3 regions of the Mesorhizobium sp. WSM4310 genome follow, and region 2 is predicted to be linked to each of the others. Evidence: predicted binding sites of a transcription regulator. Region 2 holds the regulator's gene; each other region holds the start of a gene.
The links. The regulator LexA, encoded in region 2, represses DNA repair genes until DNA is damaged. The targets are predictions, from matches to a motif close to TGTTCNNNNTGTGTTCNG.

Region 1 (10,685 bases), on a different contig from region 2:
AGGCTTTGCTCTACCAATGGCATGGTACGGGCTCGGCCCGGCGGGAGGGTCAGCGATGCCGAGTTTCGACAGCCTGTTCAATGCCTTCGTCACCATTCTCGTGACCATCGATCCGCCCGGCCTGGCGCCACTGTTCCTCGCCGTGACGCGCGGCATGAACCGCGAGGAGCGCCAGCAGGTGTCGGTCCGCGCCTCGGTCATCGGCTTCCTGGTGATGGCGCTGTTCGCGGTGGCCGGCGCCTCGATCCTGTCGGTGTTCGGCATCACGCTGCCGGCCTTCCGCGTCGCCGGCGGTTTCCTGCTGTTCTTCATCGCCTTCGAGATGGTCTTCGAGCGGCGACAGGACCGCAAGGAGAAGATCGGCGACGTCGCCATCACCAAGGACATGATCCACAACATCGCCGCCTTCCCGCTGGCGATCCCGCTGATCGCCGGCCCCGGCGCGATTTCGGCGACGGTGCTGCTCTCCGGCTCGTTTCAGGGCTTTGCCGCGCAGGCAGCACTTGTCGGCATCATCTTCGTCTGCCTCGCCATCACCTATCTGGTGTTCGTGCTGTCGGAACGCATCGACCGCATCCTCGGCCAGACCGGCCGCTCGATCCTGACCCGCCTGCTCGGCGTCATCCTGGCCGCACTGGCCGTACAATTCGTGGCCGACGGCATCAAGGCGCTGATGGTGGGGTGAACGGCAGTCCCTACTGCCCTACTGCCCTACTGCCCTACTTTGCTGTGGTGTCGACGACTTCGAAATCATGCGTGATCGTGGCCGTCTTGGCCATCATGGCGGAGGCCGAGCAGTATTTTTCGATCGAAAGATTGATCGCCCGCTGAACCTTGTCGGGCGACAGCGCGCGGCCCTTGACGATGAAATGCATGTGGATGCGGGTGAACACCTTCGGGTCGGTCTCGGCGCGATCGGCGTCGAGTTCGACGACGCAGTCCTCAACCGCCTCGCGACCCTTTTCCAGTATATGCACGACATCATAGGCCGAGCAGCCGCCGGTGCCGATCAGCACCAGTTCCATCGGGCTCGGGCCCGGCGTCTTGCCTTCAGGGCCGGGTGCCGTTCCCAGCACCAGCTTGTGGCCGCTGCCGGACTCGCCGACGAAGGTGCGCTCTTCGACCCATTTTATCCGTGCCTTCACCGCTTTGTCCTTTCAGTCCTTTGGCCGCGCCTGCTGTCAGGCCAAATCAACAATGCAAAACCCCGAAAGTCCATGCAGGACCCTCGGGGCATCGATCACGCGACCTCAGCCGTCTGATGTTGCTTTCGATCAGAACGGGATCTCGTCGTCCAGTTCGCGCGACGAACCGCCGCCACCGCCGCCCCTGGGGGCGCCGCCGCCACGGTTGAAGCTCTCGTTCGGGCTGGACTGGCCGAAATCGGAACCGCGGCTGCTGCCGCCGCCGGAATAACCGCCGACCTGGCCGCCCTCACCCTGGCGCCCGTCGAGCATCTGCAGTTCGCCGCGGAATCGCTGCAGCACGACTTCCGTCGTGTACTTGTCGGCGCCGGTCTGGTCCTGCCATTTGCGCGTCTGCAGCTGGCCCTCGACATAGACCTTCATGCCCTTCTTCAGATACTGCTCGGCCACCTTGGCGATGCCCTCATTGAAGATGACGACATTGTGCCACTCGGTCTTTTCCTTGCGCTCGCCGGAATTCTTGTCGCGCCAGCTTTCCGACGTGGCGATACGGATGTTGACGACCGGCTCGCCAGAGTTCAGGCGGCGGATTTCAGGGTCCGCGCCGAGATTGCCGACCAGAATGACCTTATTGACGCTACCCGCCATGATTTTTCTCCGCGCTCATCCGAAACAAATTTTTGTCGCAGCACCTTACAGGCTGCGGACGTCAGCCGCCTGCTAAGGCTGGCTTTTCCCACAAGGTTTTTGTTCCCTTTTCGTTCCTATATGCGCTGCCGCTGATTGTCAAGGAATGGCAACAGTGCCTGAGCCTGACATATGGGTTTCAAAACAGCGCTTGCCAAATCAATAAGTATCGACTTATGCTTTTGTCATGATCGAAGCAGAGATTTTCCGCGCTTTGGCTGACCCGACGCGCCGCGCCGTCTTCGAGCGCCTCGCCGCAGCTGAAATGAGCGTGTCCGAATTGCGCAGCGGCCTGACGGTGTCGCAGCCGGCAGTGTCGCAGCATCTGGCGGTGCTGCGCGGCGCCGGCCTCGTGGTCGAGCGGCGGGCCGGACGCAACGCCTACTATCGTGCCGATCCGCAGGGGCTCGCCCCCTTGCTCTCCTGGATCGAACGCTACCGGACCTTCTGGCCGGAGCGGATCGAAAGGCTCAAGACGGTTTTGAAGGACATGGATCAATGAAGGATTTGGGATCGATGAACGCCAAGACCCGGGGCGAAGCCTCCCCGGATGTGCTCGAGTTCGAATACGACCTTGCTGAACCGCCGGAAAAAGTGTGGCGGGCGCTGACCGTGCCGGAATTGCTCGCCGCATGGATGATGCCGAACGACATCAGGCCGGAAATCGGCAATCGTTTTGCCTTCGCCGGGACCGAAGCTGCCATCGAATGCGAAATCCTCGACGCCGAGCCGGAGCGCCTGCTGCGCTATTCCTGGCGAGAGCAGCCGGGCGACGCCGGGGATCCGCTCGACAGTGTCGTTACCTTCACACTCGCCCGCACCGTTTCCGGCGGCACGCATCTGCGCATCGTCCATGACGGTTTTGCAGGGAAAGCGATGCCCGCCGTCGCCACGGCGGGCGCCGGCTGCCGGCTCTCGCTTGGAGTGGACGGGCGCGCAAAGCCTGTCGCCGCGAACATACCGAACACCCTGCTGCTCGCAGCCTGAACACGGAAATCGGAGACGAAAAATGAGCGGTCTTGCCAGTCTGGTGCCGATGGTGATCGAGCAATCGAGCCGCGGCGAACGCGCCTTCGACATTTTCTCGCGGCTGCTGCGCGAGCGCATCATCTTCATCAATGGCGAGATCAACGACGACGTCTCGGCGCTGGTCTGCGCGCAGCTTTTATCATTGGAGTCGGACAGTCCCGACAAGGAGATATCGCTCTACATCAACTCGCCGGGCGGCGTGGTGACCAGCGGGTTCGCCATCTACGACACGATGCAGTATGTCAGTTGCCCGGTATCGACCGTGTGCATGGGGTTTGCCGCCTCGATGGGTTCGTTCCTGCTGATGGCGGGCACGCCGGGGCGCCGCATCGCGCTGCCCAACGCCACCATTCTGCTGCATCAGCCGCTGGGCGGCTTCCAGGGCCAGGCTTCCGACATCCAGCGCCATGCCGAGCGGATCGGCAAGACCAAACGCCATATGGCCGAACTCTACGCCCAGCATTGCGGCCGCAGCTATGAGGAGGTCGAACGCACGCTCGACCGCGACCATTTCATGACCGCCCGCGAGGCCCAGGCATGGGGCATTGTCGACCATGTCTTCGACACGCGCAAAAAGGCGGCGTGAACCAGCTCGGATTTCTGCCCGCTGTCGATGATTTGACGACACCGCTCTGGTTCCGGGAGCGGCTGGTCCCTATAATCCCGGGATGATCGACACTCATTCGCCCAGGACGTCGCATCGCCTCATGGTCGCAGCGGTGCTCACTTTTGCCAGCCTTGCGAGCGGTATGGCCCTCGCCGGCGACAGCGCACCGCAGGCACAGAAACGCGCACTGCCCGGTGTGAACGGTGATTATCGCATCGCCAAGCCGGGTCCCCGGCCGGAACCCGACGATGCGTTCCCCAGCAACGGCAACGGCACGTTCAAAATCGGCGATACCGATGTCAGGATTTCCGGCACCATCACGATCGATATGGCCACGGGCGGGTTTAAGCCGCCGAGGTGAGCAGCCCTCCGCTGGGGCCGGTGCAGCCATGTCGTCAAAAGAACAGCCCCGCCGTGCCCTAGGCAAACGGACGGGGCTTTTCTGGATCTCAAATCCAAATTTTGCCGGGAGTGTACTGCCGGCGTTTGATTTCGGATGCTACGCGGCGTCAGCCGACGATCCGACTAGCGGTCTCTGATTTTGGGGATACGGCAAGTCACGGTTTGTCGGGTGGCGCAAACGCTAAACCCTGGCACTTATGCCTGCCGCGGCTCCAACGAGGCGTGGAGCCCTTGGGGACTGTCCGGTGGCGTCATGCTCCGCTCCTGTGTCCGTTGCGACATTGTCGTAGCGAAGCGCAAATCGCAAATGCCTGCGGCGTCTCGCAGGCCGCCTTGGGGCGGCGAGGCCATCGAAAGACGGCCGGCTTCACTGACCCCGGGAGACTGCCCCCGTGAGCCGGCCACGTCAACCTTCAATAGCCGGTTACGGAAAATTGTGATCGCCGGGAGGTTACGTACAGGTCAGGTTTCTACACAGCTTTGTCAGGAGCGTGTTCGGCCTTTGTTCTTTCTGCTTGCCCCTTCGCGCGAAAGACGGTTAAACGACTTCTGTCGGGAATTGTGGCGTCTCTCGACGTGGCGGCAAAAACACCTACATAGGGGATGGCTGGGACAATCCCGCCAATCCCACGAATTCCAGATCTGAGGCGGCGACCGGCGATGGCCGACCATAAATTCCTTTCCATTCGCGGGGCGCGCGAACACAATCTGAAGAATGTCGATCTCGACCTGCCGCGTGACAGCCTGATCGTCATGACCGGCCTGTCTGGTTCCGGCAAATCGTCGCTGGCCTTCGACACCATCTATGCCGAAGGCCAGCGCCGCTATGTCGAGAGCCTGTCGGCCTATGCCCGGCAATTCCTCGAGATGATGCAGAAGCCCGACGTCGACCAGATCGACGGCCTGTCGCCTGCCATCTCGATCGAGCAGAAGACTACCTCGAAGAACCCGCGCTCGACGGTCGGCACCGTCACCGAGATCTACGACTATATGCGCCTGCTGTTCGCGCGTGTCGGCGTACCTTATTCGCCGGCCACCGGCCTGCCGATCGAGAGCCAGACGGTCAGCCAGATGGTCGACCGGGTGCTGGCGCTGGAGGAAGGCACGCGCCTGTTCCTGCTGGCGCCGATCGTGCGCGGCCGCAAGGGCGAGTACCGCAAGGAACTGCTGGAGCTGCAGAAGAAGGGTTTTCAGCGCGTCAAGGTCGACGGTGTCTTCTATGAGATATCCGATGTTCCGGCGCTCGATAAGAAATACAAGCACGACATCGACGTCGTCGTCGACCGTATCGTCGTACGCGGCGATCTGGCCACGCGTCTTGCCGACTCCATCGAGACGGCGCTGAAGCTCGCCGAGGGGCTGGCGGTGGCCGAGTTCGCCGACAGGCCGCTCGATTCCAGCCAGACCGGCGAGGATTCGGTCAACAAATCGAAGAACGAGACGCATGAGCGCATCCTGTTCTCGGAAAAATTCGCCTGCCCAGTGTCCGGCTTCACCATTCCCGAAATCGAGCCGCGGCTGTTCTCGTTCAACAACCCGTTCGGCGCCTGCCCGACCTGCGACGGTCTCGGCAGCCAGCGCGCCATCGACCCCAATCTCGTCGTGCCCGACGAAAACGTGTCGCTGCGCGACGGCGCCGTCAGCCCATGGGCGAAGTCGACCTCGCCCTATTACGTGCAGACGCTCGAGGCCTTAGGCAAGGCCTACGGCTTCAAGCTCGGCGACAAGTTCAAGGATTTGAGCGCCGAGGCCCAGGACGCGATCCTGCGCGGCACCGGCGAGCGTGAAGTCACCTTCCAGTATGATGACGGCCTGCGCTCCTACAAGACGACCAAGACCTTCGAAGGCGTCATCCCCAATCTCGAACGGCGCTGGAAGGAAACCGAATCCGCCTGGATGCGCGAGGAGATCGAGCGCTTCATGTCGGCGACGCCCTGCCCCGTCTGCAAAGGTTATCGGCTGAAGCCGGAAGCGCTGGCGGTTAAGATCGGCGGCAAGCACATCGGCGAAGTCACGGAACAGTCGATCCGCAACGCCGACAAATGGTTCACCGACCTGCCTGCGCAGCTCAACGACAAGCAGAACGAGATCGCTGTGCGCGTGCTGAAGGAAATCCGCGAGCGGCTGCGCTTCCTCAACGATGTCGGGCTCGATTATCTGACATTGTCGCGCAATTCGGGCACGCTGTCGGGCGGCGAGAGCCAGCGCATCCGCCTAGCGTCGCAGATCGGCTCGGGGCTCACCGGCGTGCTTTACGTGCTGGACGAGCCGTCGATCGGCCTGCACCAGCGCGACAACACGCGCCTGCTCGATACGCTCAAGCACCTTCGCGACATCGGCAACACCGTCATCGTCGTCGAACATGACGAGGATGCCATCCTGCATGCCGACTATGTCGTCGACATGGGTCCGGCCGCCGGCATCCATGGCGGCGAGATCATCGCCCAGGGCACGCCGCAGCAAGTGATGGCCAATCCCAACTCGATCACCGGCAAATACCTGTCGGGCGCGCTTGAAGTAGCCACCCCCGGGGTCCGGCGTGAGGCGAAAAAGAACCGGCGCCTGAAAATCGTCGGCGCGCGCGGCAACAATCTGAAGAACGTCACTGCCGAAATCCCGCTCGGCACCTTCACCGCCGTCACCGGCGTATCGGGCGGCGGCAAGTCGACCTTCCTGATCGAGACGCTGTTCAAGGCAGCCTCGCGCCGCATCATGGGCTCGCGCGAGCATCCGGCCGAGCATGACCGCATCGAGGGCCTGGAATTCCTCGACAAGGTCATCGACATCGACCAGTCGCCCATTGGACGGACCCCGCGTTCGAACCCCGCCACCTATACCGGCGCCTTCACGCCGATCCGCGACTGGTTCGCCGGCCTGCCCGAGGCCAAGGCGCGCGGCTACCAGCCGGGACGCTTCTCGTTCAACGTCAAGGGTGGCCGCTGCGAGGCCTGCCAGGGCGACGGCGTCATCAAGATCGAGATGCACTTTTTGCCTGACGTCTACGTCACCTGCGACGTCTGCCACGGCAAGCGCTACAACAGGGAGACGCTCGACGTCCTGTTCAAGGGCAAGTCGATCGCCGACGTGCTCGACATGACCGTCGAGGAAGGCGTCGACTTCTTCGCCGCCGTGCCGGGCGTGCGCGACAAGCTCGATACGCTGAAGCAGGTCGGCCTCGGCTACATCCATATCGGCCAGCAGGCGACGACGTTGTCCGGCGGCGAGGCGCAGCGCATCAAGCTCGCCAAGGAACTGTCGCGCAAGGCGACAGGCAAGACGCTCTACATTCTCGACGAGCCGACCACCGGCCTGCATTTCCACGACGTCGCCAAACTCTTGGAAGTGCTGCACGAGCTGGTTGACCAGGGCAACACGGTGGTGGTCATCGAGCACAATCTCGAAGTGATCAAAACCGCCGACTGGGTGCTCGACCTCGGCCCCGAAGGCGGCGACGGCGGCGGCGAACTGGTTGCCCAGGGCACACCGGAAGCGATCGTGCGCGAGAAGCGCAGCTACACCGGGCAGTTCCTCAAAGAACTGCTGGAGCGGCGCCCCGGAGGCAAGCGCGAAGCGGCGGAGTGATCAGCGGACCGGTTGGCGCCTGGAGAGTGTTTGGATGACAATCAGAAGAGCGCTTGCCGGTGATATCCAAACAGTCGTTTCGCTGACGCAAGCCGCCTACGCCCCCTACAACGCCATGCTCGACGCGCCGCCGATCCCGGTGACCGAAGACTACGCGCCGCGCATCGCGAACGCCGAGGTCTGGCTGCTGGAGAGCGACGGCGAACCTGCCGGAGTGCTCACACTGGAGCGGCATGCGGATCACGCCATGATCTTCTCCATCGCGGTGTCGCCCGCCTTCCAGGGCAAGGGGTTCGGTATCGCATTGCTAAAACACGCCGACGAGCAGACGCGCCAGTGGCGCCTGCCGGAGATACGGCTCTACACCAATGCGAAAATGGAGCGGAACATCGCGCTCTATCTCGCTTACGGCTATCGCGAAACGGGTCGCCGGCCCAACCCCTACCGGCCAGGATGGGTGCTTGTCGACATGGCAAAGCCGGTCGACGAGACCACGACGGCCTGATTTTCTGAACGCGGCCAGACTTCTGAATTTGGCCAGACACCGCACTCGGGAGGACGATAATGAGCAAATCGGGAACAATCCGCTCCGGCATGGGCGGCTGGACCTTCGAGCCCTGGGATACGTCCTTCTATCCGGACAAATTGTCGAAGGCCAAGCAACTGCACTACGCCAGCCGGCAGGTGCCGAGCATCGAGGTCAACGGCACCTACTATTCCAGCTTCAAGGAGCCGACCTTCGTCAAATGGGCAAGCGAGGCGCCGGACGGTTTCGTCTATTCGCTGAAGGGCAACCGCTTCGTCACCAACCGCCGCGTGCTGGGCGAGGCCGGTGAATCGATGATGCGCTTCCTCGGCTCCGGCGTTGCCGCGCTCGGCGACAAGCTCGGCCCGATCCTGTGGCAGTTCGCGCCGACGAAAAAGTTCGATCCGGACGATTTCGAAGCTTTTTTGAACCTGCTGCCGGAGAAACAGGACGGTGTCGCGCTGCGCCATGCGCTGGAAGTCCGCAACGACAGTTTCATCGTGCCGGAATTCGCGGCACTTGCCCGCAAATACAAGGCGGCGATCGTCTATGCCGACCATGCCAAATATCCTGATATCGCCGACGTCACCGGCGACTTCGTCTACGCACGACTGCAGACCGGATCGGACGACAATCCCGATTGCTACACGCCGAAGGGGCTCGACGAGTGGGCGGCGCGGGCAAAGACATGGGCTGAAGGCAAGCAGCCGGCCGATTTGCGACGCGCCGATCCCGCCACCGACGCGCCTGTTCAGCCGCGCGACGTGTTCGTCTACTTCATCACCGAGGGCAAAGTGCGCGCACCGTTCGGGGCGATGGCGCTGATGAAGCGCATAGCCGGCTGACAAGCATTCGTTGTTGTTCGGCTACATGCTGTAAGTGCATCATCTATGCGTTTTGCGCGTAGCAAAGCGTCTATTCCCGGGCATCTTCGCCACGATCGTAACCTTATCGACACTTCCTTGCTGCATGTATGCGGCGACGCCAAGCTGCAGAGCTGGAGCCGCCGCCGGCAGGGAAAGAGGGGCATGTCGCTCGACTACACTTCACTTCTGCTGGCTGTCGGTTTCTCCGCTGCTTGCCTGAGCCTGACATTGTTCGGCATGTGGCTGACCGCCCGCACGGAACGGTTCCTGCTGACATGGGCGATCAGCCTGGTATTCGTGGTCGGCGATATCTTTGTCTATGACGCCTATATCGACATGCCCGGGCGCTTGCTCGGCATCGCCACCCTTGCCCTGTTGCTGCTCGGTTTCTCAACCATGCTGGGTGCGGCCTACCAGTTCAGAACCGGCGGCTCGCCGCTGCCGCGAGCATTGTTGGGCTGTGTTTCACTGGCAGTGACGCTGCCCCCCATGGCTCTGGGCTATGATGGCCTTGGCTTCATGTTCGAGAACCTGTTCGCCGCCTTGCTCCTGTTCGCGACGGCATTCGAATACTGGCGCGGCCGCGACGAAGCCCCTGCCCTGACGGTCGGCATCACCACGCTCTACTCGGCCACCGCCGTTTCCTTCATGCTGTGCGCGGCGGTCCTGGCATGGGACGGCAAGCTGGTTCTCGGCCATGCACCAAGCAACTGGGCCGAGGAACTGAGCCTCATTGTCGTCATCGCCAGTATGACGGGCATTGGCGCCCTGTCCCTTGCGCTCAATCAGGGGCGCCTGGCGAGACACCACCGCCGCAACGCGCTCACCGATCCCTTGACCGGCCTGCTCAACCGGCGCGCACTGTTCGACATGCATGGCCATCTCCCGGTCGGTGCCTTTACCGCCGTGGTCGTCTTCGATCTCGACAATTTCAAAGCCATCAACGACGAGTTCGGCCACGCGGCCGGCGACGAGGTGCTGAAGGTATTTGCGAGCGAACTCGCCGGCAATCTTCGCCAGACCGACGTTGCCGCGCGCATGGGCGGCGAGGAATTCGCGCTGGTGTTGAAGCGCACCTTGCCGGAAACGGTCGAGGGCGCGGCGGAGCGCATCCGAACCGCCTTCGCGACACGCCAGATAGAGACCGAAACCGGCTCCCTGAGATGCACGGTCAGTGCCGGTTTTGCATTCGGCAGCAAAGAGGGGCTCAGCTTCGACAAGGTGCTCAGCGCCGCCGACAAGGCGCTTTACGACGCCAAGCGCGGCGGCCGCAACCGCGTCACCGCCTCTGCGTTCCGGCGCGCGAGCTGACCGCGCTTATCAATGCCGAGCTGTGACTATTGGATGGGCGAAGGCGACTCTATTGGATGGGCGAAAGCGGCTCTATGCCGCCATCACGATTTCATTGAAAGTATCGAGGTCGACGTAGAACACCTTGGTGATCTCCTCGATCAGGTCGTCATATTCGCAGCCCTGTGACCTCAAAATGTTGATGGCCGCGATGATATCGACCCGTTCGGTAAGCCGCCGCTTCTGGTAGTCCTCGACGAAACGTTCCATGGCTGTCCCTTAGCCTGTGTGCCCAAACGCGTTTGAACGACAAAGATCGCAGGAGAGAAGCTAGGAAGCCTTGCTTGCGTGGAACTTGCCGGCCTTCGCCGCACCCTCGATCTGCGATAACCAGACTGATACGGAAGCGGCCGACTCACAAAGCCAACAAAAGACTAGCATGCCGCCTCTGGCGCGCCAGAGATGAGGATCGCTGGATGAAAGAAATATTGGAATTGCCAAGGAGTTTGGATCGTCAGCTGAAGTCCAGCACCGATTCTAGACGGTAAGAA
Region 2 (10,685 bases):
GGCTTCGACGGCACCGCCAACCATGATGCCGAACTCGACCGCGCCGCCCTCGACAAGCCGGTCACCTTCACCGCCGTCAACACCGGCCGCGACGATGTCGCGCTGCTCGGCTTCACCTCGGGCACGACGGGCGTGCCGAAGGCGACGATGCATTTCCACCGCGATCTCCTGATCATCGCCGATGCCTATGCCCGCGAGATTCTCCAGGTGACGCCGGACGACATCTTCGTCGGCTCGCCGCCGCTCGCCTTCACCTTCGGCCTTGGTGGCCTCGCCATCTTCCCCTTGCGCTTCGGTGCCGCGGCGACGTTGCTGGAACAGGCGACGCCGCCCAACATGGTCCACATCATCGAGACCTACAAAGCGACCATTTCCTTCACGGCGCCGACCGCCTATCGCGCCATGCTGAAAGCCATGGATGAAGGTGCCGATTTGTCGTCGCTGCGCGTCGCCGTATCGGCCGGCGAGACCCTGCCGGCTCCGGTCTTCGAAGAATGGACCGAGAAGACCGGCAAGCCGATCCTTGACGGCATCGGCGCCACCGAAATGCTGCACATCTTCATCTCCAACCGTTTTGGCGACATGAAGCCTGCATCGACCGGCAAGCCGGTGGGAGGCTATGAGGCGCGCATCGTCGACGACACGATGCGCGAGGTGCCGCGCGGCGAGACCGGGCGGCTGGCGGTGCGTGGCCCGACCGGCTGCCGCTACATGGCCGACGACAGGCAGAAGGAGTATGTGCGCGACGGCTGGAACCTCACCGGCGACACTTTTACCCAGGACGAGGACGGTTTCTTCCATTTCGCCGCGCGTTCCGACGACATGATCGTCAGCGCCGGCTACAACATTGCCGGGCCCGAGGTCGAGGCGGCACTTCTGTCGCATCCCGATGTCGCCGAATGCGCCGTGATAGGCGCCGAGGATGGCGAACGCGGCCAGATCGTCGAGGCGCATGTCGTGCTGGTGCAAGGCGTGGCGGCGGACGCGCTAACCGTCAAGCGCCTGCAGGACCACGTCAAGGCAACGATCGCGCCCTACAAATACCCGCGCTCGGTCAAATTCATCGCCGCCCTGCCCAAGACCCAGACCGGCAAGATCCAGCGCTTCCGGCTGCGCACGGAGAAAATCAATTGAGCGAGCCCTACGATCCGGCGTCCGAAGGCGCACAGATGTCGTTCAAGGAGCGCATGTCCTACAGCGACTACCTGCATCTGGAGAAAGTGCTGGACGCACAGACGCCGCTGTCGTCGGCGCATGACGAGATGCTGTTCATCATCCAGCACCAGACCTCGGAACTCTGGATGAAACTTGCTTTGCATGAAATTGGCGCCGCGATCCGCTCCATTCGCGCTGACCGGTTGGAGCCGAGCTTCAAGATGCTGTCGCGCGTCGCCCGGATTTTCGAGCAGTTGAACAATGCCTGGGACGTGCTGCGCACGATGACGCCCAGCGAATACACCGAATTCCGCGATGCGCTCGGCCAGTCCTCGGGCTTTCAGTCCTGGCAGTACCGCGCCATCGAGTTCATGGCGGGCAACCGCAACCTCGCAATGCTCGGACCCCACAAGCACCGGCCGGACCTCACCGGCAAGCTGGAGGCAATCCTGGCCGAGCCGTCGCTCTATGATGAAGCGTTGCTGCTGCTGGCGCGCAATGGGTTCGACATCGGCGCCGACGCCAGACGCACGGACTGGCGCGAGACGCGCAGCGAAAGCGAAGAAGTCCTGGTCGCCTGGCAGACCGTTTACCGCGATCCGCAGCGCTACTGGATGTTCTATGAGCTGGCCGAGAAACTGGTCGACTTCGAGGACTATTTCCGCCGCTGGCGCTTCAACCATGTCACCACGGTCGAGCGCATCATCGGCCTGAAGCGCGGCACCGGCGGCACCTCAGGCGCTTCCTACCTGAAGAAGATGCTCGAGGTTGTGCTGTTTCCCGAACTGTGGACGGTTCGCACCCGACTTTGACTTTTTGCTTTGGCGCATTTCCTGTGGGAAAACCGCCAACACTTTTCCTGGAATGCGCTGACCTCTCAGGTCACCGCTGTCTTGACCGCGAAACGCGCTTCCTGCCATGCGCCGGTGCGCAGGATGTCCTCAAGCACCTCGACCGCCTGCCAGACGTCCTTGTAGCCGACATAGAGCGGCGTGAAGCCGAAGCGGATGGTCGACGGCGCACGGAAATCGCCGATCACGCCGCGCTCGATCAAGGCCCGCATCACCTGGTAGCCGTGCGGGTGGAGGAACGACACCTGGCTGCCGCGCGCATTGCCGTTGCGCGGGCTTTCGAGTTCGAGGCCGTAGGCGCCGCATCTGGCTTCGACGAGCTGGATGAACAGGTCGGTGAGCGCGATGCTCTTCTTGCGCACCGCCGCCATGTCGACATCATCCCAGATATCGAGTGCCCCTTTCAGCGCCCGCATCGACAGCACCGGCTGCGTGCCGCACAGGAACCGGCGGATACCGCTGCCGGCCGTGTAGCCTTGTTCAAAAGCGAAGGGCCGCGCATGGCCCCACCAGCCGCTCAGCGGCTGACGGACATCTTCGTGATGGCGTTTCGCGGCATAGATGAAGGCGGGCGCACCCGGACCGCCATTGAGATATTTGTAGGTGCAGCCGATGGCGAAATCGGCGTTCGCGGCATCGAGCTCGACAGGCAAGGCGCCGGCCGTGTGGCAGAGATCCCAGACGATCAGCGCGCCGACCTGATGGGCCTTGCACGTCAACGCGGCCATGTCGCGCAATTGTCCGGTTTTGTAATTGACGTGGTTGACCAGGATGACGGCGACGCGCTCGTCGATCAGTTCCTCGATGGTGGGCGCATCGACGCCTTCGAGCCGCAGCACCGTGCCCGGCCGCGTCGAGGCCACGCCTTCGGCCATGTAGAGGTCGGTTGGAAAACTGTCGCCCTCGGCGACGATGACCGAGCGGTTCGGCCGCATGCCGAGGGCCGCATGCAGCACCTTGTAGATGTTGATCGAGGTCGTGTCGCAGACCACCGTCTGGCCGGAAGCGGCGCCGATCAGCCGTCCGAGCTGGTCGCCGAGCGCGACCGGCATGTCGAACCAGCCGGCGGTGTTCCAGGCGCGGATGAGGTCTTGCGCCCATTCCTGCGTCGCCGCCTTCTGCAGTTCGTTGAAGACGGCGGGCGCCGCCGCACCCAGCGAGTTGCCGTCGAGGTAGATCACGCCTTCCGGCAAAATGAAGCGGTCGCGCATGGCGCGCAGCGGATCGGCCGCATCCATGGCTTCGACTGCTGCGAGATCGAGCGGTGCACGCATGATTTGTGACATTCCCTGGTTGTTTAGGTCCTGATTATTCACGGATGGCTTCGCGGGCCGGCGCGGATCCCCGGCCGCGCTTGAGGCTCGGCAGGGCAAGCATGGCGAGCACGAACAGGCCCGTGGCAAGCTTCAGGTCGGGAGGCGGCATGCCGGCGGCGAGGCAGAACGACACCAGCTGGTAATAGATGATCGCGCCGGCAAAGGGCGCCAGCAGCTGGCGCCAGACCGTCTGCTTGCCGACGACCGCCTCGCCGATCATCAGCGCGGCCAGGCCGTTGATGAGGATACCCAGCCCCATATTGACGTCGGCAAATCCCTGCGACTGCACCATCAGTGCGCCGCTCGACGCCGAAAACGCGCTCGCCAGCCCGACACCGCCGATGGTCGCCGCCCAGACATTGATGCCTTGCGCCTCGGCCATGTCGGGATTGGCGCCGACGGCGCGCACGGCAGTCCCCTTCTCGGTCCTGAAGAACATGTAGAGCGCCGCGAAGACGATGAGCGCGAGAAGGCCGGCGACAACGATCTTGCTGGCCGGAAAACCCGGCCGTGCGAACGGGACCCAGTCGAACACGGTCGGCGAGCCGAAAACCGAGAGGTTGGACTTGCCCATGATGCGCAGGTTGATGCTGTAAAGCATCGTCATCATCAGGATGCCCGCCAGCAGCGTGTGGATGCGGAAGCGCAGATGGATGAAGGCGGTGCAGCAGCCCGCCGCGAAGCCCGCCGCGAATGCGACGACGATGCAGGTCAGCGGCGATACGCCGGCGGCAAGAAGCACGCCGCAGACGCAGCCGCCCAGCGGAAAGGCGCCTTCGCTGGTCAGATCGGGAAAATTCAGCATGCGGAACGGGATCATGATGCCGAGCACGACAAAGGCCAGGATCAGGCTCTGCGCCAGGGTCACCGGCATGATCGCGACAAAGCTGGTGAGAACGTCCTGAATAAAGCCCATGGTGATCAGCTCGCCAGCAACATGCGGTCGGTCTTGATGGAAAAATGGCCGATCAGATCGATAACCGTGACCCTGGCCTTGTCCTCGCCAGTGACCTCCAGCAGGACCCGGCCCGCATCGAGCATGATCACCCGGCTGCCATAGTCGACGGCGTGCTGCATGTTGTGGGTAACCATCAGCGTGGTCAGTTTCAGCGCGTTGACGGCGCGCACCGTCGCCTGCATGACGATCTCGGCAGTGCGCGGGTCGAGTGCCGCGGTATGCTCGTCGAGCAGCAGCAGGTCCGGCGATCCGCCGACAGCCATGATCAGCGACAGCGACTGACGCTGCCCGCCCGAGAGTAGGTCGACACGGGTGTCGAGACGATTTTCAAGGCCGAGGCCCAATATCGACAGGCGCTCCTTGTAGGACGCGAGCCTCGCGGCGTTCAGCCCTTGTCGCAGCGTGCGTTTTCGGCTGCGCAGATCGGCCAGCAGCATGTTCTCCGCCACGGTCATGCTGGCGGCGGTGCCGCGCATCGGATCCTGGAAGACGCGCGCCAATCGCGTGGCGCGCTTGTGCACCGGCATGGCCGTCACGTCCGCGCCGTTGATCAGGATCTTGCCGGAATCCAGGACAAGAGCTCCGGAAATGGCGTTGAGCATGCTGCTCTTGCCGGCCCCGTTGGAGCCGATGACGATGCCGAAATCGCCGGTGGCCAATGACAGGCTGAGGCCGTCCAGCGCGACCTTCTCGTCGGCCTGCCCCTTGTAGAATACTTTGCGCGCGGATCGGATATCGAGCATCGTTCCTCCCTGGCCTGATGGGCGACGGCGACGGCGCCGTCGCCCGTCCAGCCCGATATCAGTCGACGATGCAGCCGCAATCGGCCATCGAAGCCGGTATCTCGATGCCGAACGCGGCCATCGCCTTGCGGGAAATCGTTGCCATATGGTCCTTATAGGCCGGACGCGACGGCGCGATCGTCTTGGGATCCTTGCCCTTGAGAATCTCGGCCGCGATGTTGCCGGCATTCATGCCGACCTGCGTGTAATTGACCGCCAAGCTCGCCGGCACGGTACCGTTGCGGACCGCGCTGTCATCGGAGTTGACGACCGGGATTCCCGCCTGGCGCGCGGCCGCGGAGACGGCGGCGATCGCCGGCTGGATCAGGTTCGAGGCCGGACCGTAGATCACGTCGGCCTTGCCGGCGAGCGAAGCGATGCGTTGCTGGATGTCATTGACGTTGTCGATGCCGACTTCGACGACCTCAAAGCCGGCGGCGGGTGCCGCCGCTTTGATCTTTTCGATCAGGGCAACGTCATTGGCCTCGCCCGGATTGTAGGGCACCCCGAAGCGCTTGGCGTTCGGCAGCAGCTTCTTGGTGAAGGCCATCACCGCGGCGACATCCTGCAGATCGCTGGCGCCGGTCATGCCTTCGTCTCCGGCTTCCCACGACGGCACCAGCTTGGCCGCCACCGGATCGGTGACCGCGGCGAAGACGATCGGAATCCCAGAACCGGCGAGCGCCTTCTTGGCGATCTGCGAGACCGGCGTGGTGATGGTGTAGATCAGCTTGGGCTGCTCCGCCTGCAGCTTGGCGATCATCTGCGGCACCAGAGATGCATCGAAGTTGGTATGGCTTTCGGTGTAGACGACGTCCTTGCCCTCGACAAAGCCGTTGTCCGTCAGTGCCTTCTTGAAGCCCGCTATGGCGGCATTGAGCTGCGGATGCTCGCCGAAATTGGCGATGCCGATGCGTATCTGATCGGCCGCGGCGCTGCCGACGCTGACCATCAACGCGCCTGCCAGGGCCAATCCCGACAGCCAAGCGGATTTCGACTTCAACATCATTTCCTCCCAGATTTGATCAGCGCCGCTCTCAAGGACGGCAACTGCGGCGATCATGGTCAGTCCCTCGCCGCGTGTCAACATTATATATAATTCTTGCCATACTTCCCCTTCATATATAATTTTCACAGGCTGATGATGGACCGACCGCGATGCAGGATCAGAACAATTCCACGAAGACCGAAGCGGCCTATCAGCTGCTGCGGCGCGATATCCTGACCACCCGCCTCATGCCGGGGGCGCCGCTCAAGCTGAGCGCGCTGCGCGGCACATACGGCGTCGGCTGGACGCCGCTGCGTGAAGCGTTGTCCCGACTTGAAGCCGAACGCCTGGTCACTGCCATCAGCAATCGCGGCTTTGCCGTCGCTCCCGTGTCGCGCGCTGAGCTCGAGGACCTGGCGCGCGCAAGGATGGTTGTCGAAATGCCGCTGTTCCTGGAATCGATCGCGAACGGCGGCAGGGAATGGGAGGATGCGGTCGTCACCGCTCATTACCGGCTCTCCCGCTGCAAAACCGCGGTCGATGACCCTTCCGATGCGGCCGTCGACAAATGGGACGAGAGCCACGAGGCCTTCCATGCGGCGCTGCTGAGCGCGGCGACGTCAAACTGGCTGTTGCGCTTCCGCTCGACGATCGCCGATCAGCTGCGTCGGCATCATCGGTTTCTCGGCCTGGCGCCGACTTTGCGGGCGGCGGCCGGCCTGAAGGACGGCTACGGCGAGGCAATGGACGCGCTGCGCGAGGCGATCGCCATCGAGCATCACACCGCGATCATGGAAGCGGCGCTCGATCGGGATGTAGAGCGGGCAAAGGCGCTGATGACGGCGCATATCGGCTACACGCTGCATGTCTATGTCCACAGCGAAGACAACGGCGCCAACACTTACACCGCGCGCGCCGGCAGCCTGAAAGCGGTTTCCGGATGATGCTTCCGCGGCGTCCGGATCCACGTGGCCGTGCCGGCCTGAACTCACGATCGTTGGCGTTTTGGTTTCGTTTCGTTCTGCCGGAATGGGTCGATACGCCGCTCAAATCCGCCCCGCAGACGCCTCCCAAACACCTGATGCCAAACCGCGTTCAGGGCTAGGCCACAGGCCATTAACCGAAACGATTTCAATGCGCGTACCGGCAGGGAAATCATTGATCGCGACCCTCTGCCCCGGTCAAAAAATTTCAGACGCGTTAACAAATTCATTAAACTTTAAACAGTTGCGGAACACAACTGGAACAGATAGTGTTTGTTCTGGGTTTGTTTTTCGATTCTGATTCAATCCGTCGTTCAACGCCTTGGGGGGCCGCCATGCTGACACGCAAGCAACATGAACTGCTGATGTTCATTCATGAACGGCTCAAGGAAAGCGGCATTCCGCCGTCCTTCGACGAAATGAAGGAAGCGCTCGATCTCGCCTCCAAGTCGGGCATCCATCGCCTGATCACGGCACTGGAGGAACGCGGCTTCATCCGCCGGCTGCCCAACCGGGCGCGGGCACTGGAAGTGCTGCGGCTGCCGGATTCGATCGCGCCCGGCCTTAACGCGGCAAAGAAATTCTCGCCAAGCGTCATCCAGGGCAGCCTCGGCCAGGGCGGTCTTGGCCGCCAGATCAAGCCGGCGCAGTCGCGTTTGCCTGCGGCCGGCAATGATGACGAAGCGGTTTCCGCCGTGTCGATCCCAGTGATGGGCCGCATCGCCGCCGGTGTGCCGATCGATGCCATCCAGCACCAGACGCATTCGATCTCGGTGCCGCCGGACATGATCATGGGTGGCGAGCACTATGCGCTGGAGGTCAAGGGCGACTCGATGATCGACGCCGGCATCTTCGACGGCGACACGGTCATCATCCGCAATGCCGACACGGCGAGCCCGGGCGAGATCGTCGTGGCGCTGGTCGACGAGGAGGAAGCAACCCTGAAACGGTTCCGCCGCAAGGGCGCCTCGATCGCCCTTGAAGCCGCCAACCCGGCCTACGAGACGCGCATTTTCGGGCCAGACAGGGTCAAGGTGCAGGGCAAGCTTGTCGGGCTGATCCGGCGTTACTGAGCAGGAGCGGCCGTCTTTTCGGGTTTTTGATAGGGCGCCAGCCCCCTCGCCTCACGCGAAAATTTTCGCTGCTCGTGCCAAGGCCGATACGGCCCGTCCACCGCGAAGCTGACGGTTGGCGGGCCAGTTGCCGATTGGCGGTCGAAGAACACGGCGGCACTGCCTTTGCGGGCAAGTTGCCGTTTGGTGACGACAAGAACCAGCGGATTGTGGCAGGCATCATAGCCCGTCGCGTCATTGACGACGATCAGGTCGGCGAAACCGCAAGCTTTCCAGGTATCCTTGCGGTCTTCGACATGCGCGATGATCGCACCCGACGGGTGCCGTGCAAGACAGACGCCATCCGTGCAGTAGAACGGTGCTCCCGGCGGCAGATTGACGGCATCGGCAATGTCGAATTGCCCGTCCGCCCTGTCGAACATCTCCGGCACGACGATGGTTTCGGACACCAGCGCGCGTTTCCAATTGTCGACGGTGAACTCGTTCGGGCGAGCCCGGCTGACCGCGAGTTCTCCACCGCCGATCGGCAGCGCCACCAACCGCGCATCTTCGGAAATCAGCACATCCGGGGTGCGCGTATCCGATACTGTCAGCAGGCCGGCAAGCGCGAATGGCACTGCCGCGAGCCGCAGCCAGGTCGTCGCCATCGTCGCGATGACCAGGGCGATGGTCACCAGCAGCACGGATCGCTGCGAAATCAGCCCGACCGCATCGACCGGGGAGCGTTCCGATATCCACGCCGATATGGCGATCATTGCGGTCAGGCCCTTGCCCATCACGTAAAGGAAGGGGCCGTCGGCACCAAAGGGCATCGCAAGAGAACTGAGAACAGCGAAAGGCATGACTATCAGTGACACGATCGGCATGACGGCCAGATTGGCGAACAGGCTGAGCGGCGACACACGCTGGAAATGCCAGATGGCAAACAGCGCCGTGGCGCAGCCGGCGATGATGGAGGTCATCGCCAGCCCGCCCGTCGCCAGCAGGAATTTTCGCGTGAGAAAACCCGGCAAAGTTCGCTTTGGCGGTGGCGGTCTTGCTTTTCCCGCATGGTGATCCGCCCAGCCGGCATAGGCGCCGACCAGCGCGGCGGTCGCGGCGAACGACATCTGGAAGCTTGGGCCGACAACCTCATGCGGCGACACCACAATGACGGCGATCGCCGAGATGGCGAGGTTGCGCATGGTCAGTGCCGCGCGATCGAACAGGACGGCAACAAGCATCACCGCCAGCATGATGAAGCTGCGTTCGGCGGCAACGACGACACCGGAAATGACGAGATAGGCGGCGATCGAGAACAGGGCGGCGGCGGCCGCATATTTCTTCACCGGCCGACGCGCGGAAAAGTCCGGAAACAGCGCGAAGGCACCGCGCAGCAGCCCCATGATGGTGCCGGCGACCAGCGCCATATGCAGCCCGGAAATGGAGATGATGTGATAGATGCCGGTGCGCCGCATCGCCTCGTTGATTTCATCGGGAATGCCGGCCCGCACACCGACGATCAGCGCCGCCGCGATCTCACCCTCGGCACCGCCAACCCTGGCCCTGATGTGGTCGGCAATGGCTTCACGAGCATTTTCTATCCCCGAGAAAAGGCGGGCCGTGAGCGGCACCTCGTCGTCCGTGGCTGAGACAAGCTTTGGATTGCCGAGAAAGAAGCCGCTGCCGCCAATACCGGCGAAATAGCTGTCGAAGGAGAAATCGTAGCTGTCCGGCCGCACCGGGCCGGTCGGCGGCAACAGTTTAGCGTAGCCGGTGACCATGGAGCCGGCGGTCATTTCCGCCGGGATATCTCGCGCCGAAAGCCTGACCCTTTCCGGCGCATAACGCAGTTTCGGCCGTGCGGTCGACGTCACGTCGATGGTCAGCCGGATGCGGCCGGTCTCCATCCGGTCGAGCGAAACGACGCGGCCGGTCACTTGCGTCGAGATTTCCGAACCCAGCATCTGGGTGCCCGCCCGCCATGTCTCGACCTTGGCGACAAGCAGGCCAAGCGCGCACAACAATGCCGCCATGAAGCCCAGATGGGTTTTCGGCCAGGAGCGCGAAACAAGCGCACAGACCGCCATCAGCACGACGACCGCGACAGGCTTTGCAAAATCAGGCTCCGCCGCGAGCGAATAATAGCCGATCGCTCCAGCGGCCAGACAAACCGGCACCAGCAGGAAGGCGATGCCCCGGTCAAGCTCGAGCTCCGCTGCCGTCGCCGCACCATGGCGCAGGCGAGGCCAGGAAACCCGGGCGAGTCGCCGCCGGACACGCACAATCCGGCCTGAAGCAGGCGGCGGAAGTGTCGCCGGCATATCCGCCTGCGGCGGTTGACGATCGGAGCCCGGCACCAGAGGCGATAGCGGCTGCGAGACTGGCGGCGGAATCGCAAACAGGGACCGTTCGCTGACGCCAACACCAGCGTCCTCGCCCTGTTCCGAGCCCCGGCCTCGTCCAGCCATCGGGTCTGCCCCTTGCACCGCTGACGCCCTATGCTACATGAACGCGCGACGCGCGAAAGTCCGCGCAGCCGCACCCCGCTTCAGATGGTTTCCGAGAGTTTCATGTCCGACAAGGTCGTCACCCGTTTT
Region 3 (10,685 bases), on a different contig from region 2:
CACCGGCTTCATGGTCGGCCGGAAATACGAGGCCGGCGGCATTGCCAAGGATGGCGCCAAGCTGGTGATGGCGGTTGCCACCGCCAGGGTGCCGAAGGTGACCGTGATCATCGGCGGCTCGTTCGGCGCCGGCAATTACGGCATGTGCGGCCGCGCTTACTCGCCGCGCTTCCTGTGGATGTGGCCGAATGCGCGCATCTCGGTGATGGGCGGCGAACAGGCGGCAACCGTGCTCGCCATGGTCAAGCGCGAAGGCATCGAGCGCAAGGGCGGCGAGTGGAGCGCCGAGGAGGAAGCGAAATTCAAGAAGCCGATCCTGATGAAATACGAGCATGAGGGCCATCCGCTCTACTCGTCGGCCCGCCTCTGGGACGACGGCATCATCGATCCGGCGAAGACGCGCGACGTGCTGGCGCTCAGCCTTTCCGCGTCGCTCAACGCCGAGATCGAGGACACGCGTTTCGGCGTGTTCAGGATGTGAGATGAGCAAGGCGTTGAACAGGATCCGCATTCACACCGGGGACATCACGAAGCTGGATGTCGACGCCATCGTCAATGCCGCCAACACCTCGCTTCTCGGCGGCGGTGGAGTCGATGGCGCCATCCACCGCGCGGCGGGTCGTGAGCTCGAGGTCGAATGCCGGATGTTGAACGGATGCAGGGTCGGCGACGCCAAGATCACCAAGGGTTACAAGCTGCCGGCTCGACATATCATCCACACTGTCGGGCCGATCTGGCAGGGCGGCGGCAAGGGCGAAGCCGAACTGCTGGCCTCTTGCTATCGCAGGTCGCTGGAACTCGCGACTGCCAATGATTGCCGTTCGGTGGCGTTTCCCGCGATCTCGACCGGTGTTTACCGCTACCCCAGGGCTGAGGCGACCGAAATCGCCGTCGGCACTGTCAGCATGATCATTGAAGAGAAACCCATGCCCGAAACCGTCATCTTCTGCTGCTTCGACGAGCATACGGCGGAACTATACCGGCGAACCGTTGCTGCGCTCCGGAAGGGTTGAACTGTATGGACCAATCGATTCATCAGCATAGGCAGCGTCGAATCTCCGCTGGCGAACTGGCGTCGAGACAAAATATTCGCTACTGCTTGTCCCGTGCAATGCAATGGGGACAGGGTGGGAATGGAACTGAAATATTGCCGGGGGATGGCTGCCTCGATACTTGCATCCATACTAATATTCACCACAGCTGGCGCCGGCCAGGCCGGATCACTCGCAGGAAGCAAGGGAGACGTGCATTTTCCGCCGACCGTGGGCTCGGGCGAATGCAACGTTGCCTACAAGGGCTACGTTGCGGCGAGCGGTCATTCGGCCTACGCCACGACCTTTTATTCGCGAGTCGTCGACCTCTACATCATCTGCGGGACGAAGCTCAACGCACCTTCCCAGAAGGCCGCGGAGGAGATGGCGCTGCGCAACTGCCAGGCTGGATTGACGCGTTGGAAGCTAAAGACCGCAAGTGGCGGCTGCGCGATCTCGGCATCGAAATAGGCACATGCGCTTCGCTCGTAGAGCGCTCCCTTGGTAAGGGGGCGCTCTATATCAAGTGCCGAACTGCAAGGCAGCATCCGGCAAACGGAAAGCCTATCCATATAGGTTTGCGACCCAGAGGGGGCGCGAAGGAACGCCTGCGTCGCTTTCAGCAAGGCCTGGCTACGGAGGCTCCATGTTCAGCAAGATCCTGATCGCCAATCGGGGCGAGATCGCCTGCCGTGTCATCCGCACGGCCCGCAAGATGGGCGTGCACACCGTCGCCGTCTATTCTGACGCCGACGCGAAATCCCTGCATGTCGAGATGGCCGACGAGGCCGTTCACATCGGCCCCTCGCCGGTCGGTGAGAGTTACTTGCGGGGGGACCGGATTGTCGCGGCGGCGCTTTCGACGGGGACGCAAGCCATCCATCCCGGTTACGGCTTCCTGTCGGAAAATCCTGATTTCGTCGACCAGGTGGTGGCGGCGGGGCTCACCTTCATCGGCCCATCGTCGGCCTCGATCCGCGCCATGGGGCTGAAGGACGCCGCCAAGCGGCTGATGGAGAAAGCCGGCGTTCCCGTCGTTCCAGGCTATCATGGCGAAGCGCAGGAGATCGTGCTGCTCGCCTCCAAGGCACGCGAGATCGGCTATCCCGTGCTGATCAAGGCGCGCGCCGGCGGCGGCGGCAAGGGCATGCGGCGCGTCGAACATCCCGATGATTTCTCCGAGGCGCTGTCCAGCGCCCGGCGCGAGGCAAAGGCTGCTTTCGGCGACGACCGCGTGCTTGTCGAAAAATATGTCGACAAGCCACGGCACATAGAAGTCCAGGTGTTCGGCGACAATTTCGGCAACGCGGTGCATCTCTACGAACGCGACTGCTCGGCGCAGCGCCGCCATCAGAAGGTGATCGAGGAAGCCCCTGCCCCCGGCATGACGCCGGCGCTGCGCAAGGCGATGACGGAAGCCGCCGTGAAGGCCGCCAAGGCGATCGGCTACTCAGGCGCCGGCACCATCGAGTTCATCGTCGATGCCTCGCAAGGCCTCAAGCCCGACCGCTTCTGGTTCATGGAGATGAACACCCGCCTGCAGGTCGAGCATCCCGTCACCGAAATGGTCACCGGCACCGATCTGGTCGAGTGGCAGCTGCGGGTTGCCAGCGGCGAAAAGCTGCCGAAGACGCAGAGCGAGATCGCGCTGACCGGCCATGCCCTGGAGGCGCGCATCTATGCCGAGGATGCGGCAAAGGGGTTCCTGCCCGCAACGGGCACGCTGCATCATCTGAAGTTCCCTGAGGCGGCCTGCGAGGGCGCCACGATGCGCGTCGAAACCGGCGTGCGGGCCGGCGATGCCATCTCCCCCTATTACGATCCGATGATCGCCAAGCTGGTGGTTCATGCAAAGGACAGGCAAGCAGCGTTGGAAGCGCTCGGCGCGGCGCTGTCGCGGACCGAAATCGCCGGTTCCACCGTCAACACCGGCTTCCTTGCCGCCCTTGCCGCCGATCCCGACTTTTGTGCTGGTGACGTCGACACCGGCCTGATCGGCAGACATCAGGCCGCACTGACCGGCGTCGCGCCGCCGACCGGCGAAATCGTCTCGGCAGCAGCCCTTGCCGCCTCCGGCGCAGCAGCCTTGCCGCCATCGAACGACCCATGGTCGTCGCTTTCCGGCTACGCGCATTTCCACGGCGTGGCGCGGCGCACGCGGCTGAAGTTCGGCGAGGCCGATATACTGGCAAAGGTTTCAGTGCGGCCGGACGGGCGCTTCCAGGTGGCGCTCGATGCGCCCTATGACAGCACCAATTCGCATGATTTTCGCGCCGCTCCGCGCCTTGCCCGCTGGCCTGGCCACATCACGGTGTTCGAAGGCGCCGTCGGCTACACATTCGCGGTGACGGACCCGTTGGCACGGAGCGATGACGCGGCCGCCGCTTCCGGCAGCCTGCGCGCGCCGATGCCCGGGCTGGTCAAGCTGGTGCGCGTGGCTAAGGGCGACGCGGTGATCAAGGGGCAACCGTTGCTGATCCTCGAGGCGATGAAGATGGAGCACACCATTGCCGCCCCGCATGACGCGGTGGTTGCCGAGATCGCCGCGGAAGGGGCGCAGGTCACCGACGGGACTGTGCTGGTGCGGTTCGTAGAGGAACAGAGCGCCCAGACCGCTGCCGCGGGCCGATGAGCGGAACGCTTCGCGAACGGCAAACAAAATGGCCGGGGTGAAATCCCGGCCATTTCCTTGAATTACATCACTACCCGAGATTACTGCGCGATCGGCGCGTACTTGCCGTCATGCCACTGGTTGATGTCGTAGCTGGCGTTCTTGAGGTCGCCCTTCTCGTCGAAGGTGACGTCGCCGACAACGGTGCTGATCGGCGTGCCGTTCTTCAACGCTTCGGCAACCTTGGCCGGATCGTCGCTGCCGGCGCGCTTGATGCCTTCGGCGAAAGCCTGGACCACGGCGTAGGAGAACAGCGTGAAGCCTTCCGGCACGAAGCCGCCGGCCTTGATCTTTTCGACAGCGGCCTTGGCTTCCGGCTTTGCCTGCGGGTCCGACGGGAAGACGAACATGGTGCCTTCGCCAGCCGGGCCGGCAACCTGCCAGAATTCCGGCGAGGCGATGGAGTCCGGCATGATCAGCTGGAACTTCAGGTTTTGTTCGGCCGACTGACGCAGGATCAGGCCGGCTTCAGGATGGTAGCCGCCGAAATAGACGACGTCGGCCTTGAGATCCTTCAGCTTGGTGACGAGCGCCGAATAGTCCTTCTCGCCGGGATTGATGGCGTCATAATAGACTTCCTTGAGGCCGCCAGTGTTCATGGTCGCCCTGACGGCATCGGCCACGCCCTGACCGTAAGCGCTCTTGTCGTGCAGGATGACGACATTCTTGCCGGCATATTTCTTGGCGATCCACGGGCCGATGAAGGCGCCCTGTGCATCGTCACGCGTATAGAGGCGCATGATGGTCGGCCAGCCGGCCTTGGCGGCCGCGTCGGTCAGCACCGGGTTCGAGGAAGCCGGGCTCATCATCAGCGCACCGGCCTCGGCATAGACGGCCGAAGCGGGAATGCTCGAGCCCGAGCAGGCATGGCCGTCGATGAACTTGACGCCGTTGGCGACGATGCGGTTGGCGACCGACACGGCCTGCTTGGGATCGCACTGGTCGTCCTCGATGTCGAGCTTGATCATCGAGCCGTTGACGCCGCCGGCGGCGTTGATGGCGTCGGCGGCGGCCTGTGCGCCCTGCTTGAACTGGTCGCCGATGGTGGCGAGCTGTCCGGTCATCGGGCCGACCACCGAAACGGTGATGTCGTCGGCGAATGCCACCGGCGCACTCATCATCAGGCCGAAAATGGCCGCGCTCAAAATACTCATTTTTTTCATGGCAATAGAACTCCTCCACTCACGCGCGGCCGCCCCGGCCGCGCTTCTTCCAGAGAGGCGGGACAATTTCATCCTTCATTGGGCCTGTCTAGGCGCATTGGCGCCACTCGATTGGGCCTGCGGACCCTCATCGACGCAAAAAGCCACGCCAGCCTTGTTCCGGCTGGTCGTGGCTGTTTGCCTATCGGGCTGTTTCCCCAGCGCCCCCGCGCCGCGAACCCCAACGTGGCCTTCCCTGTCGTCCCTGCCATGATCCGAAGAAACGGATTCTTTTCGGGATCATGGTCCGTCGCACGGCTTGGGCCTGTCCGGCTGCCGCATTCTTGTCGTTCATGGCCTGTGGCCTGGCTGTCTGCGCAGCCTTGTCCCTGTTTTGGCCCGACCGTCTTGGAGCGGTCTTGGCCGGAGCGTCCCCGCCTGCCGGAAATCTAGTGCATGGTCATCCATTCGCGGGCTTCGCGCAGCGCCTTGGCGATCTCGACCTTCGACATGGCGGCCGACAGTTCCGAGCGCAGTTCCGCGGCACGGGCCGAGCCCTTGATGGCGGCGATGTTGAACCATTTGTGGGCGGCAACGACGTCGGTTTCGCAATCGCGACCGGTCGCATACATCATGCCCAGTTCGAAAAGAATGTCGGCCTGGGCAGTTGCTCCCATGGCGCCGAAACCTGCTTCAAGCATTTCAAAACGTGCCATTTTAGTCCCCTGTCTGGCTCCCGAGAGCTGCCTCCGTTCGTCTTGTCCGGGCCGCTCTTTCGATGCTTTCGAGAATGCCGATCAGGCTTGAATCCGCCGTTAAATGGCGTGCTTAATTTGAGGAAAACAAAGCTAAAACAATAGGTAAACGTGGAAATTCGTTAAGGATACGAAGCCAGCAATTCAGCCGATTTTCGTCAAATTCGACGAAAATTTTCCGAGCCTCGATCAACACTCCGCTAACCACGGGAAACAAACAGGACGCGCCGGTCGTTTTCATTTCCTCGCCGACGGCGTCAATTCAGGGGGCTTTGAAATGCCAAGATCTTCCGCAGCGGCACCGCTTTTGTTTTGCCAGGAGCTGGATTAGCTTACGTTTGCGTAAGCGGCAGACCGGCGAGGCGGAGAATTCGGCCGGCTATCCAAAGGGAGCAAGATATGTTTCGAAAAGTGAGCCTGGCTCTTGCAGCCACATTGATCATGGCGGGTGCGGCGTCGGCCGATCCGATCGAGGGCAATTGGAAAACGCAAGCCGGGGATACCGCTGCCATTTCAGGCAGCGACTCGTTTTCCATCACGCTCAAATCGGGCAAATATGCCGGCAAGACGATCGGCTCGCTCAAGGCGGCGGGCGACAACAAATATGCCGGCAGCATCACCGATCCTGCAAACGACAAGACCTATTCGGGCAAGGCGACATTGTCGGGCACCGCGCTCAAGATGAGCGGCTGCGTGCTTGGCGGACTGATCTGCAAGAGCCAGACCTGGCACAGGCTCTGATCAGCCTATCCTTGTGACATCCTGACGGGGCCCGACGGGCCCCGTTTTCGTTTCATCGGCACGTCAAGCCCTGGGGCTCTTGCCCCCCGCTGCCGGTAGCCGCGCACGCCGGCGACCCGCCCAGATCCCGTCAATCAATTTGAACCGCAGATGAACACCGGCATCAGAGCCGGTTCAGAGGCATTGGGGCATTCTCCAGCGCGTTGAAGGAGACACGACCCAATGCTTGCTCGCCGCTTCGCCATCGTCTGCCTGCTGATGAGCCTGTTTGGAATGTTCTTCGCCATCCTCGTCGCCGAAGCGGGCCGTTCGCCCCGCTCCTGGGATGAAGCCACCAGACTATGCCGCCTCGCCTGCCCGACCAACCTTCGCCACTGAAACAAAGAAACCCGGACCTCGAAAGCTCAGACATCATGACCCGCATCGCCGCCAACACTCTCAAGACCCTTCGGCTCCTGCCGCGGGCGGCGCTTATCCTGGTGCTCCTGGCCGCGCCGGTCCTGGCGGTGCCGATGATGCGTAGCGGCACCGGCTCGACGATCGAGGCGCCGGCCCTGAGGAAGTCCGGCGTGGGTTTCGTTCTGCTGGTCAGCCTGCAGCGGGGATAAAGAAAAATTCCGCTTTGAGCGCCTTCGGCAGCGACACCCCTCCCAACCGCTCGTCCAAGTCTCTATATTGAGCCATGGAAAAGCGAATCTACCCCCAAGCCATCGAATCTGTCGTCATGCCGGAGCCTTTTGGCCGGCAAAGCTTCGACAGCGCCGAAAAAGCAGTTGCCGCACTGCAGCTGCTTTACGACCGCAACACCAAGTTCCTGCGCGACGCCTTCGCGGCCCTGGCGGCCGCCGGCGGCGACAGCAGCAAGCGCTACCGCGCCTTCTATCCCGAGATCGGCGTCACCACGAGTTCCTTTACCCAGGTCGACTCGCGCCAAGCCTACGGCCATATGCCGACACCCGGCCATTTCGCCACCACGATCACGCAGCCGCACCTGTTCGAGAGCTATCTGGTCGAACAGCTGCGCCTGATCATGCGCAACCACGGTGTCTCGGTCACGGTCTCGGAATCGACCACGCCCATTCCGCTGCATTTCGCCTTCCTGGAGGGAACTTACGTCGACGGAGCCGCCGCGGAGCGCATCGAGCGGCCGATCCGCGACCTGTTCGACGTGCCGGATCTCGACGGCACCGACGACCAGATCGCCAACGGCACGTTCGAAGTGGCCTTCGGCGAACCAAGGCCGCTGGCGCCGTTCACGGCGCAGCGCATCGACTATTCGCTGCACCGCATGACCCACTATACGGCCACCAGCCCGCAGCATTTCCAGAACTTCGTGCTGTTCACCAACTACCAGTTCTACATCGACGAGTTCGTCGCCCGCGCCCGCGACCTGATGGAGAAGGGCGGCGGCGGTTACGCGGAATTCGTCGAGCCGGGCAATGTCGTGACCAAAGCCGGGCAGAACGCGCCCAGCGAAGGCGTTGGGCCGCAGCGCCTGCCGCAAATGCCGGCCTATCACCTGAAAAAGCCGAACCATGGCGGCATCACAATGGTCAACATCGGCGTCGGCCCTTCCAATGCCAAGACGATCACCGACCATATCGCCGTGCTGCGGCCGCATGCCTGGGTGATGCTTGGCCATTGCGCCGGGCTGCGCAACACCCAGGCGCTCGGCGACTATGTGCTGGCGCATGCCTATGTGCGCGAAGATCACGTGCTGGACGACGACCTTCCGGTCTGGGTGCCGATTCCGCCGTTGGCGGAAATCCAGGTTGCCCTGCAGGAAGCGGTCGCCGAAGTCACCGGCCTGTCCGGCTACGATCTGAAGCGCATCATGCGCACCGGCACGGTCGCCACCATCGACAACCGCAACTGGGAACTGCGTGACCAGCGTGGACCGGTGCAGCGCCTGTCGCAGTCGCGCGCCATCGCGCTCGACATGGAATCGGCGACGATCGCCGCCAATGGCTTCCGCTTCCGCGTCCCCTATGGCACGCTGCTGTGCGTTTCCGACAAACCGCTGCATGGCGAGTTGAAGCTGCCTGGCATGGCGACCGAGTTCTACAAGCGCCAGGTGGCGCAGCACCTTACCATCGGCATCAGGGCGATGGAGAAGCTGGCCGAGATGCCGATGGAGCGGCTGCATTCGCGCAAGCTCCGGAGCTTTTCGGAGACAGCGTTCCAATAGGCCGCCGCAGCGCCTGGGCGATGCATTTCGTCGTCTTGCCCGGGCGACAATTGGGCCGATAAGCAGATGGAACGGATCGTCAGGCGGCATTCGGCAGACACGACCTCGATGATGACAGGCGCGCGCTTGAAAATGATGGCTGGGTTGGCATTCCTGGCGATGACCGCGCTATCGGCCGCGCTGTTGGCCGGATTCTTCGGCACGCTGCATCCGGCCTTCGATTCCTTCTCGCATTTCCGCATTCACTTCAGCGTGCTCATGGCGCTTCTGGCACTGCCGCTGCTTGCCAGCTCGTTTCGGCTGCAAGCGGCAGCGGGGCTGCTGTTTGCCATCGCCTGCCTGGCCACGACGGCAAGCGCCCTGCCGAGGCTCTGGCCGCAGCCGGCGGTTGCCAAGCCCGCCGATCAGGCTGTCTACAGCCTGCTGCAGATGAATTTGCGCTTCAACAACCCGACGCCGAAGAAAGTGCTCTCCCTGATCGGCCGCGCCAACCCGGACGTGATCACCCTCGATGAGGTGTCGCAGATGTGGACGACCGAGCTTGGCTACATCGCCAGCGCCTATCCCTACCGTATCCTGTGCCCCTACCCGAACGGCATGTTCGGGGTGGCGTTGCTGTCGCGCCCGCCGGTCGTGGCCGGCACCACACCGCGCTGCGAGCCGCGCGGCGCGATGGCAACCGCCACCATCGACTTCGGCGGGATCGACGTCGATGTCGCCGCGATCCATTTGAGCTGGCCGTGGCCGAAGGAGCAATACTGGCAGATCGGCGAACTGGCGCAGACATTGGCCGGGTTGGGCGAGACCGCGATCATGGCCGGCGATTGCAACGCCGTGCCGTGGAGTGCGGCGGTGCGGCGGGTCGCGGCTTTCGGCGGGCTGACTCTTATGCCTTCGGCCGGGCCGACCTGGATCCACCGGACACTGCCCGACGTCCTGCGCCGCTATGCGGGCCTGCCGATCGACCAGGTGTTCAGCAAGGGCGGCTTGACGATCCTGTCTTCGAAGCGGCTGGAGGACACCGGCTCCGATCATCTGCCGGTGCTTGTCGAGTTCACGCTAAGGCCAGACGACAAGCAGCCTGAGAATGACCACGCCACCGCGCTCGCGGCGAGCGACTTGTCGGTGAAGCCGCAAAGCTGACACGCCAATCGAGCGGGGCTGGCGGCAAGGTCCCGCGATGGCGAGGGCTCTGGTCCCTTGTTCCAACGCAATTCCGAAGGGAAACCGCTGCGGCGCTTTCCCGGGAAAACCGCTTTACACTTTTCCTGGAATTGCCCTGGTTCAAGGTTTTCCGGTCAAGGCAGCGATCAGATGCTCGACATGGCCGCCATTGCGGTGTTCACGCCGATCGAAGGCGTTTTGTTTGGCCTCATATTCGGCATAGATCGCCTGGATGCGCAGCCGCGCCTCGCGGCGCGTCTTGTGGCAGGACGGGTCGTTGGCGACCCGCAGGCCGGTTATCGACCTTTCCGTAGCGCGCATCATCTCCCTGGCGATGCGCCCATGTGTTTCCTCATGGGCGCGAACACCTGCGAAAAACCTGTTCCAGCGCCTCCTCAGGGCCGGCGTCGCGGGTGAGGCAAGGCGCGGGAAGGTGTAGGAAAGATTCAGCGTGCCATTGCCCCCTCGCATCCGACAGAAGCCGTTGCCCTGGCCGGCGTCGAGATCCCAGTCGACGGTATAGGAGGTTGTGGCGATGGCGTGCGTCATGAAGCCGTGCCGGGGGCCTTGTCTGTCCATCGCGTCGATGAGGGCGGCGCCCGAGCCTCCCGTGACGTCGTAGGTCCGCGTCTGGATGACTGCCCTGGTGCCGGCCGAGGCCTGAGGCGCACACAGCGTCCCAATGGCGACGAGGCATGTCAGAACTATGCGGCGCATCGGCCTTCTCCCTATCCCCGGAGAAGGGAACCATAGACCGGCGGCCGTTTCAACGGTCTGCTGACCTGCATGCCCTCGCAGCCGGCCCCCCACCCACATTTTCTGCCGCCGAGGCCGAAACCGCCGGCCGCGCGACGTCACATGCCCTGGTAGACCGGACCCTCGCCGCCTTGCGGCGGCACCCAGTTGATGTTCTGGTTCGGATCCTTGATATCGCAAGTCTTGCAGTGGACGCAGTTCTGCGCGTTGATGACGAAGCGGACGTCTTTCGCCGCC

Region 1: the regulator LexA is predicted to act here: its motif matches at 1,894-1,911, upstream of FJV80_RS15490 (single-stranded DNA-binding protein).
Region 3: the regulator LexA is predicted to act here: its motif matches at 5,683-5,700, upstream of FJV80_RS02660 (sel1 repeat family protein).

What each region holds. Positions count from the first base shown of each region.
Region 1 is NZ_VFTA01000012.1:110,070-120,754, forward strand. Features, by position in the region: gene FJV80_RS15480 (MarC family protein) at 56-685, shown strand; gene FJV80_RS15485 (OsmC family protein) at 720-1,145, opposite strand; gene FJV80_RS15490 (single-stranded DNA-binding protein) at 1,275-1,793, opposite strand; gene FJV80_RS15495 (metalloregulator ArsR/SmtB family transcription factor) at 2,020-2,334, shown strand; gene FJV80_RS15500 (SRPBCC domain-containing protein) at 2,349-2,819, shown strand; gene FJV80_RS15505 (ATP-dependent Clp protease proteolytic subunit) at 2,842-3,447, shown strand; gene FJV80_RS15510 (hypothetical protein) at 3,530-3,829, shown strand; gene uvrA (excinuclease ABC subunit UvrA) at 4,531-7,452, shown strand; gene FJV80_RS15520 (GNAT family N-acetyltransferase) at 7,487-7,957, shown strand; gene FJV80_RS15525 (DUF72 domain-containing protein) at 8,017-8,823, shown strand; gene FJV80_RS15530 (GGDEF domain-containing protein) at 9,007-10,155, shown strand; gene FJV80_RS15535 (hypothetical protein) at 10,228-10,404, opposite strand; gene urtE (urea ABC transporter ATP-binding subunit UrtE) at 10,672-10,685, opposite strand, start outside.
Region 2 is NZ_VFTA01000004.1:249,198-259,882, forward strand. Features, by position in the region: gene FJV80_RS07620 (AMP-binding protein) at 1-1,134, shown strand, start outside; gene kynA (tryptophan 2,3-dioxygenase) at 1,131-1,967, shown strand; gene kynU (kynureninase) at 2,033-3,280, opposite strand; gene FJV80_RS07635 (ABC transporter permease) at 3,315-4,238, opposite strand; gene FJV80_RS07640 (ABC transporter ATP-binding protein) at 4,244-5,023, opposite strand; gene FJV80_RS07645 (ABC transporter substrate-binding protein) at 5,082-6,068, opposite strand; gene FJV80_RS07650 (GntR family transcriptional regulator) at 6,221-6,994, shown strand; gene lexA (transcriptional repressor LexA) at 7,369-8,106, shown strand; gene FJV80_RS07660 (ComEC/Rec2 family competence protein) at 8,100-10,556, opposite strand; gene gltX (glutamate--tRNA ligase) at 10,659-10,685, shown strand, end outside.
Region 3 is NZ_VFTA01000001.1:567,648-578,332, reverse strand. Features, by position in the region: gene FJV80_RS02685 (carboxyl transferase domain-containing protein) at 1-481, shown strand, start outside; gene FJV80_RS02680 (O-acetyl-ADP-ribose deacetylase) at 483-1,013, shown strand; gene FJV80_RS02675 (hypothetical protein) at 1,134-1,502, shown strand; gene FJV80_RS02670 (acetyl/propionyl/methylcrotonyl-CoA carboxylase subunit alpha) at 1,678-3,663, shown strand; gene FJV80_RS02665 (branched-chain amino acid ABC transporter substrate-binding protein) at 3,744-4,865, opposite strand; gene FJV80_RS02660 (sel1 repeat family protein) at 5,294-5,560, opposite strand; gene FJV80_RS02655 (DUF2147 domain-containing protein) at 5,999-6,340, shown strand; gene FJV80_RS34410 (hypothetical protein) at 6,563-6,718, shown strand; gene FJV80_RS02650 (hypothetical protein) at 6,754-6,948, shown strand; gene FJV80_RS02645 (AMP nucleosidase) at 7,065-8,528, shown strand; gene FJV80_RS02640 (endonuclease/exonuclease/phosphatase family protein) at 8,595-9,671, shown strand; gene FJV80_RS02635 (DUF922 domain-containing protein) at 9,813-10,409, opposite strand; gene FJV80_RS02630 (electron transfer flavoprotein-ubiquinone oxidoreductase) at 10,547-10,685, opposite strand, start outside.